DNA from 2 places in the Paenibacillus sp. GCM10023250 genome. Region 1 is predicted to be linked to the other one. Evidence: predicted binding sites of a transcription regulator. Region 1 holds the regulator's gene; the other holds the start of a gene.
The links. The regulator LexA, encoded in region 1, represses DNA repair genes until DNA is damaged. The targets are predictions, from matches to a motif close to CGAACATATGTTCG.
Positions count from the first base shown of each region.

Region 2: a site for LexA is predicted at 3,003-3,016, ahead of recA (recombinase RecA). Genes of this name have one in related genera too.

Region 1 covers NZ_JBHSHY010000008.1:79,635-87,447, forward strand. The annotation lists gene glnA (type I glutamate--ammonia ligase) at 1-1,147, shown strand, start outside; gene ACFPB1_RS09415 (hypothetical protein) at 1,360-1,941, shown strand; gene lexA (transcriptional repressor LexA) at 2,035-2,655, opposite strand; gene ACFPB1_RS09425 (LysM peptidoglycan-binding domain-containing protein) at 2,846-3,229, shown strand; gene ACFPB1_RS09430 (DUF896 domain-containing protein) at 3,397-3,591, shown strand; gene ACFPB1_RS09435 (aldo/keto reductase) at 3,618-4,604, shown strand; gene ACFPB1_RS09440 (hypothetical protein) at 4,791-5,198, shown strand; gene ACFPB1_RS09445 (HAD family hydrolase) at 5,223-6,008, shown strand; gene ACFPB1_RS09450 (1,2-dihydroxy-3-keto-5-methylthiopentene dioxygenase) at 6,215-6,751, opposite strand; gene metH (methionine synthase) at 6,984-7,813, shown strand, end outside.
Region 2 covers NZ_JBHSHY010000024.1:27,597-35,409, forward strand. The annotation lists gene rny (ribonuclease Y) at 1-961, opposite strand, end outside; gene ACFPB1_RS18110 (RecX family transcriptional regulator) at 1,137-1,811, opposite strand; gene recA (recombinase RecA) at 1,878-2,933, opposite strand; gene ACFPB1_RS18120 (competence/damage-inducible protein A) at 3,147-4,406, opposite strand; gene pgsA (CDP-diacylglycerol--glycerol-3-phosphate 3-phosphatidyltransferase) at 4,513-5,097, opposite strand; gene rimO (30S ribosomal protein S12 methylthiotransferase RimO) at 5,098-6,423, opposite strand; gene ACFPB1_RS18135 (YajQ family cyclic di-GMP-binding protein) at 6,574-7,062, opposite strand; gene ACFPB1_RS18140 (helix-turn-helix domain-containing protein) at 7,182-7,813, opposite strand, start outside.

The DNA.
Region 1 (7,813 bases):
TATCGAGGAATCCGACATGTACCTGTATCCGGATCTGGACACGTGGGTCGTCTTCCCATGGGTGGCCGAGGACCGCATCGCGCGCCTGATTTGCGATGTGTACATGCCGGACGGCACGCCGTTCGCCGGCGATCCGCGCGGCATTTTGAAGCGCGTGCTGAAAGAGGCGGAAGAGCTCGGCTTCACGTCGATGAACGTCGGTCCGGAACCGGAGTTCTTCCTGTTCAAGACGGACGCGAACGGCAATCCGACGACCGAGCTTAACGACCAAGGCGGCTACTTCGACCTCGCGCCGATGGATCTCGGCGAGAACTGCCGCCGCGAGATCGTGCTGACGCTCGAAGAGATGGGTTTCGAGATCGAAGCGTCCCACCACGAAGTGGCGCCGGGCCAGCACGAGATCGACTTCAAATACGCGGACGCGGTCAAGGCGGCCGACCAAATCCAAACGTTCAAGCTCGTCGTCAAGACGATCGCCCGCCAGCACGGCCTGCACGCCTCGTTCATGCCGAAACCGCTGTTCGGCGTCAACGGCTCCGGGATGCACTGCCACCAGTCGCTGTTCCGCGGCAGCGAGAACGCGTTCTACGATGAAAGCGACAAGCTGGGGCTCAGCCAGACGGCGCGTTATTATATGGCCGGCGTCCTGCGGCACGCCCGCGCGTTCGCAGCGATCACGAACCCGACTGTCAACTCGTACAAGCGTCTGGTGCCTGGCTACGAAGCGCCATGCTACGTGGCATGGTCGGCGAGCAACCGCAGCCCGATGATCCGTATTCCGGCTTCCCGCGGCGTCAGCACGCGCATCGAGGTGCGCAACCCGGATCCGGCGGCGAACCCGTATCTCGCGCTTGCTGTCATGCTGAAGGCCGGCCTCGACGGCATTCGCAATAAGCTGCCGCTGCCTGCGCCAACGGATCGCAACATCTACGTGATGACCGACGAAGAGCGGATCGACGAAGGCATTCCGAGCTTGCCGGACGACCTGAAGGAAGCGCTGACGGAGCTGCTGCGCAGCGAAGTCATGGTCGACGCGCTGGGCGACCACGCGCTGGCGCACTTCTACGAGCTGAAGGAAATCGAGTGGGACATGTACCGCACGCAAGTCCACGAGTGGGAAAGAGACCAGTACCTGTCGTTGTACTAAGTTTCACGCGAAGCAGAACCGAACCCTTTGGCGCCATTGGCGCCGAAGGTTTTTTTGTCGTCGAAGGCACGTTGGGACCGGGATGAAGCTTAGCGCTTATACAGGACAAAGCTCTTCGAACGGGAGAACCGCTCCCGATCGATCCTCCGCACTGGGACGTTCGCGGCCGCATAGTATGCCCTATCCGAGTACGACGAAAGGGTGTGGCACCGATGGCCGGGAAAACGAAGGCGAACGGCGGGGCGTTCAAGGTGAGCGGCTCGACGCTGTCACGCGTGGCTGCCGTCATGGTTCCCTTCTATACGAAAATCGCGACGAACCGCTGCTTCGCACTGCGATGGTCGAAGGCGGTAAGGCGGGGCGATCTCAACACGCTGCTTCGGTTGTTCAAGTCGGTGACGACGTTTACGAAACGGGACGGGTTCTCGACGAACGCGATCGGGTATTTCGTCGATATCGGATTCCCGGATCCGATCAGCACGTATACCAACGGCACGACGATTCCGCCTGGTTCGACGCAGTTCACGTTCTCGACGCCGATCCATCAAGCGATCGCGCGAGCCGTGCTGCCATTCTACCGGGCGCTCGCCCGATCGACAGCTTACGCGGCCGCGGTAGCGGCGGCGATTAACGGCAATCGGCTGGCGACGGTTCGCTGCCTCGTTCGACGAAAAGTGAAGACCGCGGCGCTCAAGTCGGTGCGGATCCGATTCTCCGGCGTCGAATTGAACTTTAAATACCGCAGCAGCCCGTTCACTTACCGTAACCTATTGTTCCGGGAATTAGGAGGTTAGGTGACATCTGCGATTCATGCGGGCACCAAGCACAAAAAAGGGGCAGCCGCCGCGCTCGTGAAAGCGGGAGGCTGCCCCTTGCTTGTTAACCCATTAATGGATGTCGCGGAAGAGTCCGATGACCTTGCCAAGAATGCTGACATTGCGGAGCCGAATCGGTTCCATCGTGGCGTTCTCTGGCTGCAGGCGGATATGATCCTTTTCTTTGTAGAAGGTTTTGACCGTGGCTTCGTCTTCTTCCGTCATGGCGACGACGATATCGCCGTTGTTCGCGTTCTGCTGCTGGCGGACGATGACGTAGTCGCCGTCGTGAATGCCCGCCTCGATCATGCTCTCGCCGATGACATTCAGAATGAAGACCGTATCGTCGCCGACTTTGTCTGCCGGCAGCGGGAAGTAATCCTCGATGTTCTCCGTCGCGGTGATCGGCACGCCGGCGGTAACCTTACCGACGACCGGCACTTTGGCGATCGCGAGCGGGAACGGAATCTCGTTGCCCTCGCCGTCCAGAATTTCGATCGCGCGCGGTTTGGTCGGGTCGCGCCGGATCAGGCCTTTCTTCTCCAGCCGGTCCAAGTGGCCATGAACGGTCGAGCTGGAAGCAAGTCCGACCGCTTCGCCGATCTCGCGCACGGAAGGGGGGTAACCTTTATCCCGGACTTCCGTCTTGATGAATTCTAGGATCGCCTGCTGGCGGGTTGAAAGTTTCGACACCGGAATCACTCCATAAGGTTCATTTGTGTAAAATTATAGCACAGAACCGGAGTTCGTACAAACATAAGTTCGAGAAACACAGGTTCGCATCGAATGGCGAACAAATGTTCTAAAAAGTGATTGACGCCAAACGGATGTTCGTGTTAAGCTGAGTGCATAAACAGAACAAATGTTTGGGGTGCTGATGATCATGCAAACAATCTCGACATACTCGACTGCTTATACCAATAAGAAACCCGCCGTTCGCAAAGCGAACGTATCGCGCAAGGAGCGCGCCATTGAACGGCTGTTGCTCCGTCTCGCCGCCGCCTCGCTGTTTTTCGTCCTGCTGTTCGTTGGGCTCACTTTAATGAAGGGACACGCGGACAGCGACCTTCCCGCCGTGCCGGCGGAAGGCGAGCAGACCATCGTTGTCGGAGCCGGCGATACGCTGTGGGACATCGCCAGCAGCGTGCGCAAGGAAGGCGAAGATATTCGCCGAACGGTCTACGATTTGCAGAAGCGGAACAATTTAAGCTCCTCTTCCTTACGGGCTGGCCAGACGCTCATTATACCTGCGGAAGACCGGGAGTAGCGCCGGGCATAAGCAGACGACGAAGACCGAACGCATTCGTTCGGTCTTTTCTTCCGTTCGGTGATGTCCAGCTCTGCGAGGAGGCTGCCTTGCCTTGACAATGACCGTTATAAAATGTCAAAGTAAAGGATGGGATATTGCCCGAAGGACGAGAGGAGAAGACCTGCATGGAGAAAATCATCGCTCGCATCAACGAGCTTTCCCGAAAGAATAAATCGGTCGGGCTGACGGCGGAGGAGCTTGCGGAACGCGACGAGCTGCGCCGCATCTACCTGGACAATTTCAAACGCAACTTCCGCAACCAGCTGGATACGATCAAGTGGGCGGAAGACGAAGAAAACGACGATTCCATCAAGCATTAAGCGAATATTCGAGGAGGGGTAACCGAATGCGATATCGGCTATTGGGCCGCAGCGGTCTTGCGGTGTCGGAACTCTGCCTGGGCACGATGACGTTCGGCAACACGACGAGCGAAGCGGATTCCATCGCGATGGTCCATGATTTCCTGGACCGGGGCGGCAATTTCCTGGATACCGCGAACGTATACGTGCAGGGCAAGTCGGAGGAGATCGTCGGCAAAGCGATCAAGGGCCGGCGCGCGGAAACGGTGCTGGCGACGAAGGTCCGGTTCATGACAGGCGCGCACCCGAACAGCGGCGGCGTCTCGCGCAAGCATATCATGGACGCGGCGGAAGCAAGCCTGAAGCGGCTGGACACCGACTACATCGACCTCTATCAGGTGCATGTCTGGGACCACGCGACGCCGATCGAAGAGACGCTCCGCGCGCTGGACGACTTGATCACGGCGGGGAAAGTTCGCTACATCGGCTGCTCGAATTTCTTCGCGTGGCAGCTGATGAAGTCGCTGGCCGTCAGCGACCGCGAGCGTTACGCCCGGTTCGTGTCGATTCAGCCGCAGTACAGTCTCGTAAGCCGCGAGATGGACCGCGAGATGATGTCCTTATGCCTGGAGGAGAACGTCGGCGTCATTCCGTGGGCGCCGCTCGGCGGTGGGTTCCTGACGGGCCGCTACACCCGCGAGGAACCGTCCAGCGGACGCTTGACCGCCAAGCAGGGCGAGAGCTCGTGGGCGCTGCGCGCGTCCGACAAAAACTTCGCCGTACTCGAGGCGGTGCAGTCCGCGGCAAAGGAATTGGGCAAGACGCCGGCGCAGGTCGCACTGGCCTGGCTGCTGCGGCGCGAAGGCATCACATCGCCGATCTTCGGGGCGAGCACGCTTGCGCAATACGAAGAGAACATGGGCGCGGCCGGCTGGACGATGCCGGACGAGATATGGAACGCCCTCGACGAAGCGAGTGCGCTTCCGAGCGAATATCCGAACCGGTTCATCGCCAAATTCGCCCGTCCGTTCTGACCGTGCGTTTACATAGGAAGAAGCAAGTGAACGAGAGATGGGTTTGCATCATGTTGAGGGGGTTCATTCGTGTCCAGATCGTGGCAGCGTAAAGTGCAAAAAAACCAGGAATTAATCAACAAACAGCGAAAGAAGCGCGGAGAAGCCCCGTTAATGGCCGCCGCCAAGTCCGGAGGCGCGGCTGGGGTGGACACCTTTAAGGGACGCAGTTTTTTAATGCCGGCGTTCCTGCTGCTCTTCATTCTGTTCTACGTGATCGTGACGGTCACGTCCGACGCGTTCAAGCAGGGCGATACGATGTTCTGGGTGACGATCGGGTGCTACGTGCTGCTCGCGGGTTTGTTCGTCCTGCGCCGCCCGTATCTGGCGGTCGGCCGCGATTTCGTCCGTTCCCGCCGGTTCACGGGGGATCGCAACATCTACGTCAGCAACATCAAGGGTATCAACGCGCAGAAGGGCTACATCGTCATCGAGCAGCACAAGGGCGGCAACTGGGTGTTCTCCCGCGTCATGAACCGCTATCCGACGGAGCAAATGGCTTCGCGCTTGAAAGTCTTCGCGGAACAGAACGCAATTCCGTTTACCGAAAAATAACCAGAGTGGAGTGCAACAGGAACCATGGCCAAACAAGCAGTTTTGTTCGATCTGGACGATACGCTCCTATGGGACGACCGCAGCGTGCAGGAAGCGTTCGACGCGACCTGCGCGGCGGCGGCGGCCCTTACCGGCGTCGACGCCAGAGCACTGGAGGAAGCCGTCCGCCGCGAAGCGCGTGCGCTCTATGAATCGTACGAGACGTTTCCGTTTACGAAAATGATCGGCATTAACCCTTTCGAAGGGTTGTGGGCGAACTTCCTGGAAGGTGAGCAGGAGGAGTTCCGCAAGCTTGGAGCGCTCGCGCCCGGTTACCGCAAGGACGCATGGACCCGCGGCCTGCAGGCGCTCGGCGTGAATGACGAAGCGCTAGGCGCCGAGCTGGCGGAGCAGTTCCCGGCGGAGCGGCGCAAACGGCCGTACGTGTACGAAGAGACGTTCGAGGTGCTTAACGAGTTGAAAGGGAAGTACAAGCTGCTGCTGCTGACGAACGGTTCGCCGGACCTGCAGCGCGAGAAGCTCGCCGGCGTGCCCGACATCGTCCCGTACTTCGACCATATCGTGATTTCGGGCGAGTTCGGCAAGGGCAAGCCGTCTGCGGACATTTTCCGTCATGCGCTGGAGCGGCTCGGCATCGAGCCAGAGCACGGCATCATGGTCGGCGACAAGCTGACGACCGACATTCTCGGCGCGAACACGATCGGCATGACCTCGGTGTGGGTCAATCGCCACGGCGCGACGCGCACGGACGACATCATCCCTACGCATGAAATCAAGCATTTGTCGGAACTGCTGCCCCTGCTGGCGTAGCCGTTCGCGGCCATCGGCCGGACTTCGGCAGGGATGCCGGAGCCGATAGCGAGACCTGCGGCAAGCAACCAACAGAATGCATTGAACAACATGCATTCAAAAGTATGCGGCCAGTAAAAAAAGAGACGCGTCGATGGCGATGGACGGGTCTCTTTTTTTGCATGGTTGCGGTGGCTCGAGCCTAGGGCTCATAAGGAGCGGTGCGCTTACGCGAACGCCGGGTCTTCGACGTTGTGCGCAATCCAGCCGTCTTTCTCAATGAACAGGCGGACGGCGATGATCTGGCGGCTGTCCATCAGCGTGAAGAAGTGGTTCTTGTTCTCCGGCACGGAAATGACATCGCCGGCTTCGAGCTCGACGTCGAAGTAGCCCGTCTCCTCGTCGCCTTTAATGATGAAGATGCCGCGGCCGGATACGATGCCCCGAATTTCGTCTTCGGTATGCGTATGGATCTGCTCGAATTTCTTCAGCAGCTCTTCGATGTTCGGGGTGGCGTCGGAGAGGGAGATCACGTCCCAAATCTGATACCCGCGGCGGGCGGCGAGGTCGCGGATCTCGGCGTCGAACGTCGTCAGAATCGTCGCCTTCTCTTCGTCGCTCAGGACGAATTTGTCCTGCAGTTCGGCCGGGAGCTTGGAAGCGTCCCAGTGCTCGTACAGCACTTCCTGTTTGTCCAAAAACGCCCGGACGTTCGCTTCGCCGGTAATGCGTTCGTTCGTGTTGCGAATACGGATTTCTGCCATGCGAATCCCTGCTTCCTTCAATAAGATCGTAATTCCGATATGAATAAGTATAGAACATATTCCGGGACCTGTCGACCGGCGCTGCGGAGGCTTTTCGATACGGATGAACATGCCTTTTCACCGGGGACGAATTCTGGTAGAGTATAGGGAAATGATTTTTTGAGCTGAACCTTGACCAGCCCTTGAACGAAGGTTCGGCGGCGAGCGGCAGCTTCGGAAGGGAAGTGCATCAATGACGAAACCGACAATCAAAGAAGAGCTAGGGAAGCGCATTCTCATCTTGGACGGTGCCATGGGAACGATGATTCAGCAGCGCGACCTCGGTCCGGATGACTTTGGCGGCGACGAGCTGGAGGGCTGCAACGAGATGCTCGTGCTGACCCGTCCGGACGTCATCCGCGACATACATGAGGAATATTTGGCCGCGGGCGCGGATATTCTCGAAACGAATACGTTCGGCGCGACGAGCGTCGTGCTGGCGGAATACGACATCCCGGAGAAAGCCAGGGAGATCAACCTGGCGGCCGCGAAGCTGGCTCGCGACGCGGCGGATAAGTACTCCACGCCGGACAAGCCGCGGTTCGTGGCCGGCGCGCTCGGGCCGACGACGAAGACGCTCTCCGTCACCGGCGGCGTGACGTTCGACGAGCTCGTCGACAGCTATTACGAACAGGCAATCGCGCTTATCGAAGGCGGCGTAGACGCGATGCTGCTGGAGACGTCTCAGGATACGCTGAACGTCAAAGCCGGCACGATCGGCATTCAGCGCGCCTTCGAGGCGGCAGGCAAGACGCTGCCGCTCATGATCTCGGGCACGATCGAACCGATGGGCACGACGCTCGCGGGGCAGAACATCGAATCGTTCTACATTTCGCTCGAGCATATGAATCCGGTCTCGATCGGCCTCAACTGCGCCACGGGACCAGAGTTCATGCGCGACCATATCCGTTCGCTCGCGGGCATCGCCCGCACCGCGGTCAGCTGTTATCCGAACGCGGGCCTGCCGGACGAGAACGGCAACTACCACGAGTCGCCGGCATCGCTCGCGAAGAAGATCGCCGA
Region 2 (7,813 bases), on a different contig from region 1:
ATTTCAAACGACCCAAAATCTTGATCAAATCCGGGTGCAAACCGTGTACGCCGACTTCATACGTCGCCTGCTCTCCGTATTCGCGGATGCGTTCGTCCACTTCCTTGCGAGATTTCTCGACCATTTCCTCGATGCGCGCAGGATGGATGCGTCCATCCGCGACGAGCTTCTCGAGGGATGTTCGGGCGATTTCGCGACGGATCGGATCGAAACCGGACAATATGACCGCTTCCGGTGTATCGTCGATGATAAGATCGATACCGGTCAACGTTTCCAGTGCGCGGATGTTGCGGCCTTCGCGGCCGATGATGCGACCCTTCATTTCTTCGTTCGGCAGCGCCACGACGGACACCGTCGTTTCGGCTACGTGATCGGCCGCACAGCGTTGGATGGCCAGCGAGATAATATCGCGAGCTTTCTTATCTGCTTCTTCCTTCGCCTGCTGCTCAATCTCTTTAATCATTTGCGCCGTTTCATGGCGAACCTCTTGCTCGACGTTGGTCAGAATAACTTGCTTGGCTTCCTCCATCGTCAGGTTCGAAATGCGCTCCAGCTCTTGTAGTTGCTGCTTGTAGAGTGAATCGATCTGCTCTTGCGTTTCTTCGATCCGCTTCTCTTTGTTGGCTACTTGTTCTTCTTTGCGTTCCAGCGCTTCTATTTTTTTATCCAACGACTCCTCTTTCTGAATCAGTCGTCTTTCAAGACGCTGTACCTCATTGCGACGATCGCGAATGTCTCTCTCAGCTTCGGTACGGAGCTTGTGGACTTCATCTTTCGCCTCGAGAACCGTTTCTTTCTTCAGCGCCTCCGCGTCTTTCCTCGCATTATCTACGATTTGGCTTGCGGCTTGCTCGGCACTGGAAATTTTGGCCTCGGCGATCGATTTTCGAATAAAATAACCGACACCAAAGAAAATTGCACCAACAACGAGAGCGATCAGGATAGTTGCCCATACTGGCATTATCTCACCTCCTCGTTGTTCACCAAAGCAAACGCTTGGGACAGTATTTGGTTTTTTCCAGCCGGTTTTTAGCTTTCACACTTAATTTGGCGAAAATAATGGTTTCGAATCAATTTTTGGAAGGAAAATCGATTCTGGATGAAAGAATACAAACTCATTTTATCTGTTGTGAAAATCAATTGTCAAGCATATGCCCATCTTCGTCTTCGAGCTCGCTCTGCGCCGCCGTCTTAACCGCCTCTCTGACGGCGGCCGACGGGAATCCGCGGCGCAGCAGAAACGCGGCCAGTTTATGCTTCCGTTCCCGCTCTTCGCCTTTCAGGTGCGGCCATTTCTTGATCGCGGCGTTTACGGCGACCTCCGTCTCCGATTCTTCGTTCAGCTTGGACGCCGCTTCCTTCGCGGTATCGCGTTTGATGCCGCGCTGCAGCAGTTCCTGCTGCAGGAGCCGCCTGCCCTTCGACTGCGACCGCATCCGCTGGGCGGCATACAGCTCGGCATAGACCGAATCGTTCACCAGCCCTTCCCGCTTCAGCCGTTCGATCGCTTTGCGGACTGCCCCCTCCTCCAGCTCCTTCTTGGCCAGATAGCGGACGATTTCCTTCTCCGTCCTTTGTCTCGCTCCTAAGTATGCAAGCGCTAGGACGTATGCCCGATGCTCGCTGTCCTCGTTCAGGATTTGTTTCAATTCGTCGGCATCGATCTCCCGGCCTTTGAACAGCCGAAATTTAATGAGTAGGTCTTCGTGCACGCTCGTGAACGGATCTCGGCCATCATTGACGAATAGATGGTATCGCTGCTTTTTCTTCTTATCTTGTTCCACGCTAGTGATCGTAAGAATAGGATCCACACCTTTCTCCTAAACAAAGAAGCACCTCGTAAAAGGTGCCTCTCGATCGTATAGGTTTGCGTTCGTTTATTCGAGCTCGAGTTCCAGCTCTTCGTCTTCCTCGTCTTCGCTGAACGCGGCGGCGCTCGCCGTCGCGGCCGCTACGTTGCTCGCGTCGCGGATTTGCTTCTCGATGACGCCCGCGATGTCCTTGCGCTCCTTCAGGAACTGCTTCGCATTTTCGCGGCCTTGGCCGAGGCGCTCGCCGTTGAAGGAGAACCAGGCGCCGCTCTTCTGGATGATATCGTGTTCGACGCCGATATCGACGATGCTGCCTTCCTTCGAGATGCCTTCGCCGTACATGATATCGATCTCCGCTTGCTTGAACGGAGGCGCGACTTTATTCTTCACGACCTTGATACGCGTACGGTTGCCGACCACGTCGTTGCCTTGCTTGATCGATTCGATGCGGCGAACGTCGAGGCGAACCGATGAATAGAATTTCAGCGCGCGGCCGCCTGGCGTCGTCTCGGGGTTACCGAACATGACGCCGACTTTCTCGCGAAGCTGGTTGATGAAGATCGCGATCGTCTTCGATTTGCTGATCGCGCCGGAGAGCTTCCGGAGTGCCTGCGACATCAGGCGCGCTTGCAGACCGACGTGGGAATCCCCCATGTCGCCCTCAATTTCCGCTTTCGGCACGAGCGCCGCGACGGAGTCAACGACGACGATATCGACCGCGCCGCTGCGTACGAGTGCTTCGGCGATTTCGAGCGCCTGTTCGCCGGTATCCGGCTGAGAGAGCAGCAATTCGTCGATGTTGACGCCCAGTTTATTGGCATAGGAAGGATCCAACGCATGTTCCGCATCGATGAATGCGGCTTGTCCGCCCGCGCGTTGAACTTCCGCGATCGCATGAAGCGCGACGGTCGTTTTACCGGAGGATTCCGGTCCGTACACTTCGATAACCCGGCCTCTAGGAAAGCCGCCGATGCCAAGGGCAATATCTAACGCGAGCGAGCCGCTGGACACGGTCTCGACTTGCATGTGAGTCGATTCTCCAAGTTTCATTATGGAGCCTTTACCAAATTGCTTCTCTATTTGACGCAGAGCCATTTCAAGCGCAGCTTTACGATCCGCCAACGAACTCACATCCTTCATGATTTATACTCACATGATACCTTGTTTTAACTGCTTTGACAAGACTTTTTGCGAACATATATTCCTATTTCTCCATTGGCCAATAGAGAGCAAAAAAAAAACCGCAGCAAAGTAATCTTCGCCACGGTTCTTCCGTCTAGAGTCGATTATAGTCGATCCCTATTGGGTTGGCAAGCTTTAATTTTACACGATCTGCTAGGTTGCCACTCCGTCGGACAAAGCCTGCCATAACCGGTACAGCAGCGATTTGGCGGCGCGGATCCGGATCATCTCGCGGTTGCCGTTCAACGTCGCCGTGAACACCTTCGTCGGCTTCCCTCGTTCGGCGAGACCGAAGTAGACGAGGCCGACCGGCTTGCCTTCGGACTCCGACGGCCCCGCGACGCCGGTGAGCGAGACGCCGAAATCGCTCTCGGCCAGCTCGCGCACCCGTTCGGCCATCAGCGCCGCCGTCGACTCGCTGACGGCCCCCGGCGCTCCCGGTCCTTCCAGCTGCGACAGCGGAATGCTCAACAAGCGATGCTTCATTAAATTCGTGTACGTCACGACGCCGCCCGTAAACTCGCCGCTGCTTCCGGGAATCCGGGTAATCAGCTGGGCCAGCAGTCCGCCCGTGAGGCTCTCCGCGCTCGCCAGCGTGCGTCTGGATGACCGCAGCAGGCGAACGACCACCTCTTCCAGCGTGATGTCTTCACTGGCGTAGAGATGCTGCCCGACGCGCTCGCGGATCGTCTTCTCCGTCTCGTCCAGCCTGCCGTTCGCCTCGAGCTCGCTTAGCGCTTTCGTCGACAGCCGGATCGCCACTTCGCCTTCCTTGGCGTACGGCGCGATCGACGGATCCGTCTGGTGCTCGATCAAGTCGATGAGCGCGTTCTCGAGGCTCGACTCGCCGATGCCCGCGAACTTCAACAGCCGCGAATACAGCCGGCGTTCCTCGTTCATGACGGTGCGCAGCCATGTTTTCGCCGGGCCGTCGAACATGGGCTTCATTTCGCGCGGCGGGCCCGGGAGCAGCACGTAATGGGTGCCGTCCGCCGTTAACGCGTTGCCGACTGCCAGCCCCGCTTCGTTGTCCAGCGGATCGCTGCCTTCGATCAGGTTTGCTTGCCTGCGGTTGCTGTCGACCATATGTATGCCGCGCGACGCGAACATGGCTTCGATCTTATCCATGCTCGGCTTATGCTCTTCGATGGCACGGCCCAAATACTCGGCAAGTGCGTCCTTCGTCAAATCGTCCATCGTCGGGCCTAAGCCCCCGGTAAAAAGAATCAGATCCGCCCGGGTGCGCGCCAATTCGATCGCCTGCCGGATGCGAGCGGCGTTATCGCCCACGACAGTCTGAAAATAAACGTCGATTCCCATTTCCGCGAGGCCTTGCGACAAGTACGTCGCGTTCGTGTTGACGGTTTGGCCGAGCAAGAGCTCCGTCCCGACCGCGATGATTTCTGCACGCATGTGAACATCTCCACTTCATAATGTATAGGATGGGCGAACCGGAACGCGGAGAAGAAAAGCATCACTCTTTCCAAGAATGGCGAAGGAGTGATGCCCGAGTGTCGAACTACGCGGTAAGCGGTATGAGATTTTTGTTCTTGACGAAATAATCGATGCCCGAGTATACCGTAATAATCGCCGCCGCGTAGATCGAAATCTGATCGAACGGAAAATCGAGAAAGGCGAACGGGAAGTTGTTGAGCAGCAGTACGATGATCATCGTAATCTGTACGGCCGTCTTCCATTTGCCCCATTTGCTCGCCGCCACGACCGTGCCCTCGAGCAGCGCGATCTGCCGCAGTCCCGTCACCGCGAACTCGCGGCTGATAATGACGATGGCGATCCAGGCATGCAGTTTCTCCATTTCCACGAGGGAAATCAGCACCGCCGCGACGAGCAGCTTATCCGCCAGCGGATCCAGCAGCTTGCCGAGGTTGGTGACGATTTTGTTCTTGCGCGCGATGTAGCCGTCCAGACCGTCCGTGCTCGCCGCTACTATGAATACGAGCGTGGCCATGATTTGATTCCACGTGATGGAAAAATCGGAACCGTCGAACGTGAGCGGCTTCAAATCGACGTTGATGAGCAGCAGCACCATAATGATCGGGACCAAGAAGATGCGTGCGAGCGTAATGCGGTTGGCTAAATTCACTTATAGCCCCTCCCCGGACATGTCGAATTCGTAAGCGTGCGTGATCCGCACCCTTTGAATTTCGCCGATCGCGGCCTTGCAGTTCGAAATAAACACCTCGCCGTCGATTTCCGGAGCGTCGTAAGGCGAACGGCCGACGTATACGTCGCTGCGTCCGTCGTACCGTTCGACAAGCACGTCGATTTCCCGGCCGATGTACTTGCCGCTCAAATCCTTCGATACTTGGCGCTGGATCTCCATCAGCGTGTTGGAACGCCATTCCTTGACGTCGTCCGGCACGGCGTTCGGCAGACGAACGGCCGGCGTATCTTCCTCCGGCGAATACGTGAACACCCCGAGCCGGTCGAACTTCATCTCGCGGACGAAATCGCACAGCCGGTCGAAATCCTCCTCGGTCTCGCCCGGGAATCCGACGATGATCGATGTGCGGAGCGCCACGTCAGGAATCCGCGCGCGGATGCGGGAGACAAGTTCGCGCGTGTCGCGCTGGCGGCCAGGACGGCGCATGCGCTTCAGGATGGAGTCCTCGCTGTGCTGCAGCGGCATGTCGATATAGTTGCATACTTTCGGATTGGACGCGATCGTATCGATCAGCTCGTCCGAGAAAAATCCCGGATAAGCGTAGTGCAGGCGGACCCAAGCGATGCCGTCCACTTCGCTGACGCGGTTAAGAAGCTCCGGCAGCATGAACTTGTCGTACAAATCGGTGCCGTAGTTCGTGGAATCCTGCGCGATCAGGCTGACTTCCTTGACGCCTTGGCTCGCGAGCTGACGCACCTCGTCCACGATCGATTCGATCGAACGGCTGCGGAACTTGCCGCGCATGATCGGAATCGAGCAGAAGGTGCATGCGTTGTCGCAGCCCTCCGCGATCTTGACGAACGCCGTATAGCGCGGCGTCGTAACGAGCCGCGGCAGTTTCTGATCGTAGTCGAACGCCGGATTGCCTACTTTGACCGGCCGTTTGCCCCGCAGCGCTTCGTCGACGATATCGGTGATATGGTGGAAATCGCCCGTTCCGACGATGCCGTCGATCTCCGGCATCTCATCCATGAGCTGCTGCTTGTAGCGCTGCGTCAGGCAACCCGACACGATGAGCGCTTTCAGCCTTCCGGTCTGCTTCAACTCTGCCATATCCAGAATGGTGTTCACGGATTCCTCTTTAGCGGCGTCGATAAATCCGCACGTATTGACAATAATGACGGTCGCATCGTCTGCCTGATCCACCAAATGGTAGCCTCTGGCATCGATCAGCCCCGACATGATCTCGGAATCGACGAGGTTCTTCTCGCATCCCAACGTTACCACTTTCACTCTTTCAGTCATCGATGTGTCCCCCAAACCCCTCCGAAAAGCTATCTTACCCAGTATAATACATGGCCTATGCAGTGTCAAAATAGGAAAAAGCCCCGAAAGACCGCGATTTCGGCGGCAAAACGGGACCTGTCCTATGTACGGAAACGGCGGAAGCCGCCCTTATTTATAGTTCGTAAACTGCAGGTCGATCTGCAAATCCGCTCCCCGCAGCAGCGCGATCACCGCTTGAAGATCGTCGAGGTTTTTGCCGGTTACGCGGATGGAATCGCCTTGTATCTGGCTTTTCACTTTGATTTTGGAATCGCGGATCAGCGTGTTGATTTTTTTCGAGCTATCCTGCTCGATCCCCTGCTTCAACTTGATTTTCTGCCGGACCGTTCCCATGGAAGCGCCCTCGATTTTGCCGAATTCCATGTTTTTGATCGGCACGCCGCGCTTGATCATTTTGGATTGCAAAATGTCGATGACGCTCTTCAGCTTGTACTCGTCGTCCGAGACGACGACCAAATCGCTCTTCTCCAGCGTGAAGCTCGTCTTCGTTCCTTTGAAATCGAACCGGGTGTCGATCTCCCGCTCCGCTTGCGTGATCGCATTGCTCAGCTCCTGCATATCGACTTTCGACACGATATCGAATGAATGTTCTGCCATTGCGCTGCAGCTCCTTTGTCTTTCCTATTCTTGTCATGTATTATAGCGCATCCCGCCCCGCAAAAAAAGCACCCGGGACCGTAACGCTTACAGTCCGGATGCCTTTATTGCCGGAAAACTCATGGCGTATTCCCCGCGTTCGCCGCATTGCCCGTTCCGGTCGTGCCGTCCGTACCCGTACCGGCGGAGCCGTCTTCCACGGGGGTGAGCAGAAGCTTGCGAGAGCCCCCGGATTTGTTGCCATCGTTAATTAACACGCCATCAATCGTAACGTCGATATAATCGGCTCTGCCCAGTGAGATATAAATCGGGCCGTCGGCATCGTAAGACGCCGTGTCACCATTTTCCATCATTTTATCAAATAAAGATTTACCCCTCTTGCCCGGCTTGTTCATCTCGTATATCCCGACCCACGCATGCCCGGTCGACTTGAACTCGATCTTGTGCGTCCCGCCCGGAGTCACATTGAAGTAATCCGTGGTACCCGACGTCCGGTCAAGCGTAATCGTCGTGGTTGGTGCCGTCGGCGGAGGCGTCGTTCCTCCCTGTGACGGTTGATCCGGCGGAAGCGTCGTCGAATCCGTCCCTGTTCCGCTCCCGTTCGTCGATCCGCCGCCCGTCGTCGCGCTGTTCCCGCTGTTTGCCGTACCTTCCGGATTCGTAGGCGGCGGTGCAGTCTCGTCGGTCATCTTCGTCTGATCCGCCGAATCCACGTGATCCTTGTTAGGCTGCTTGATGGCGAAGATATAGA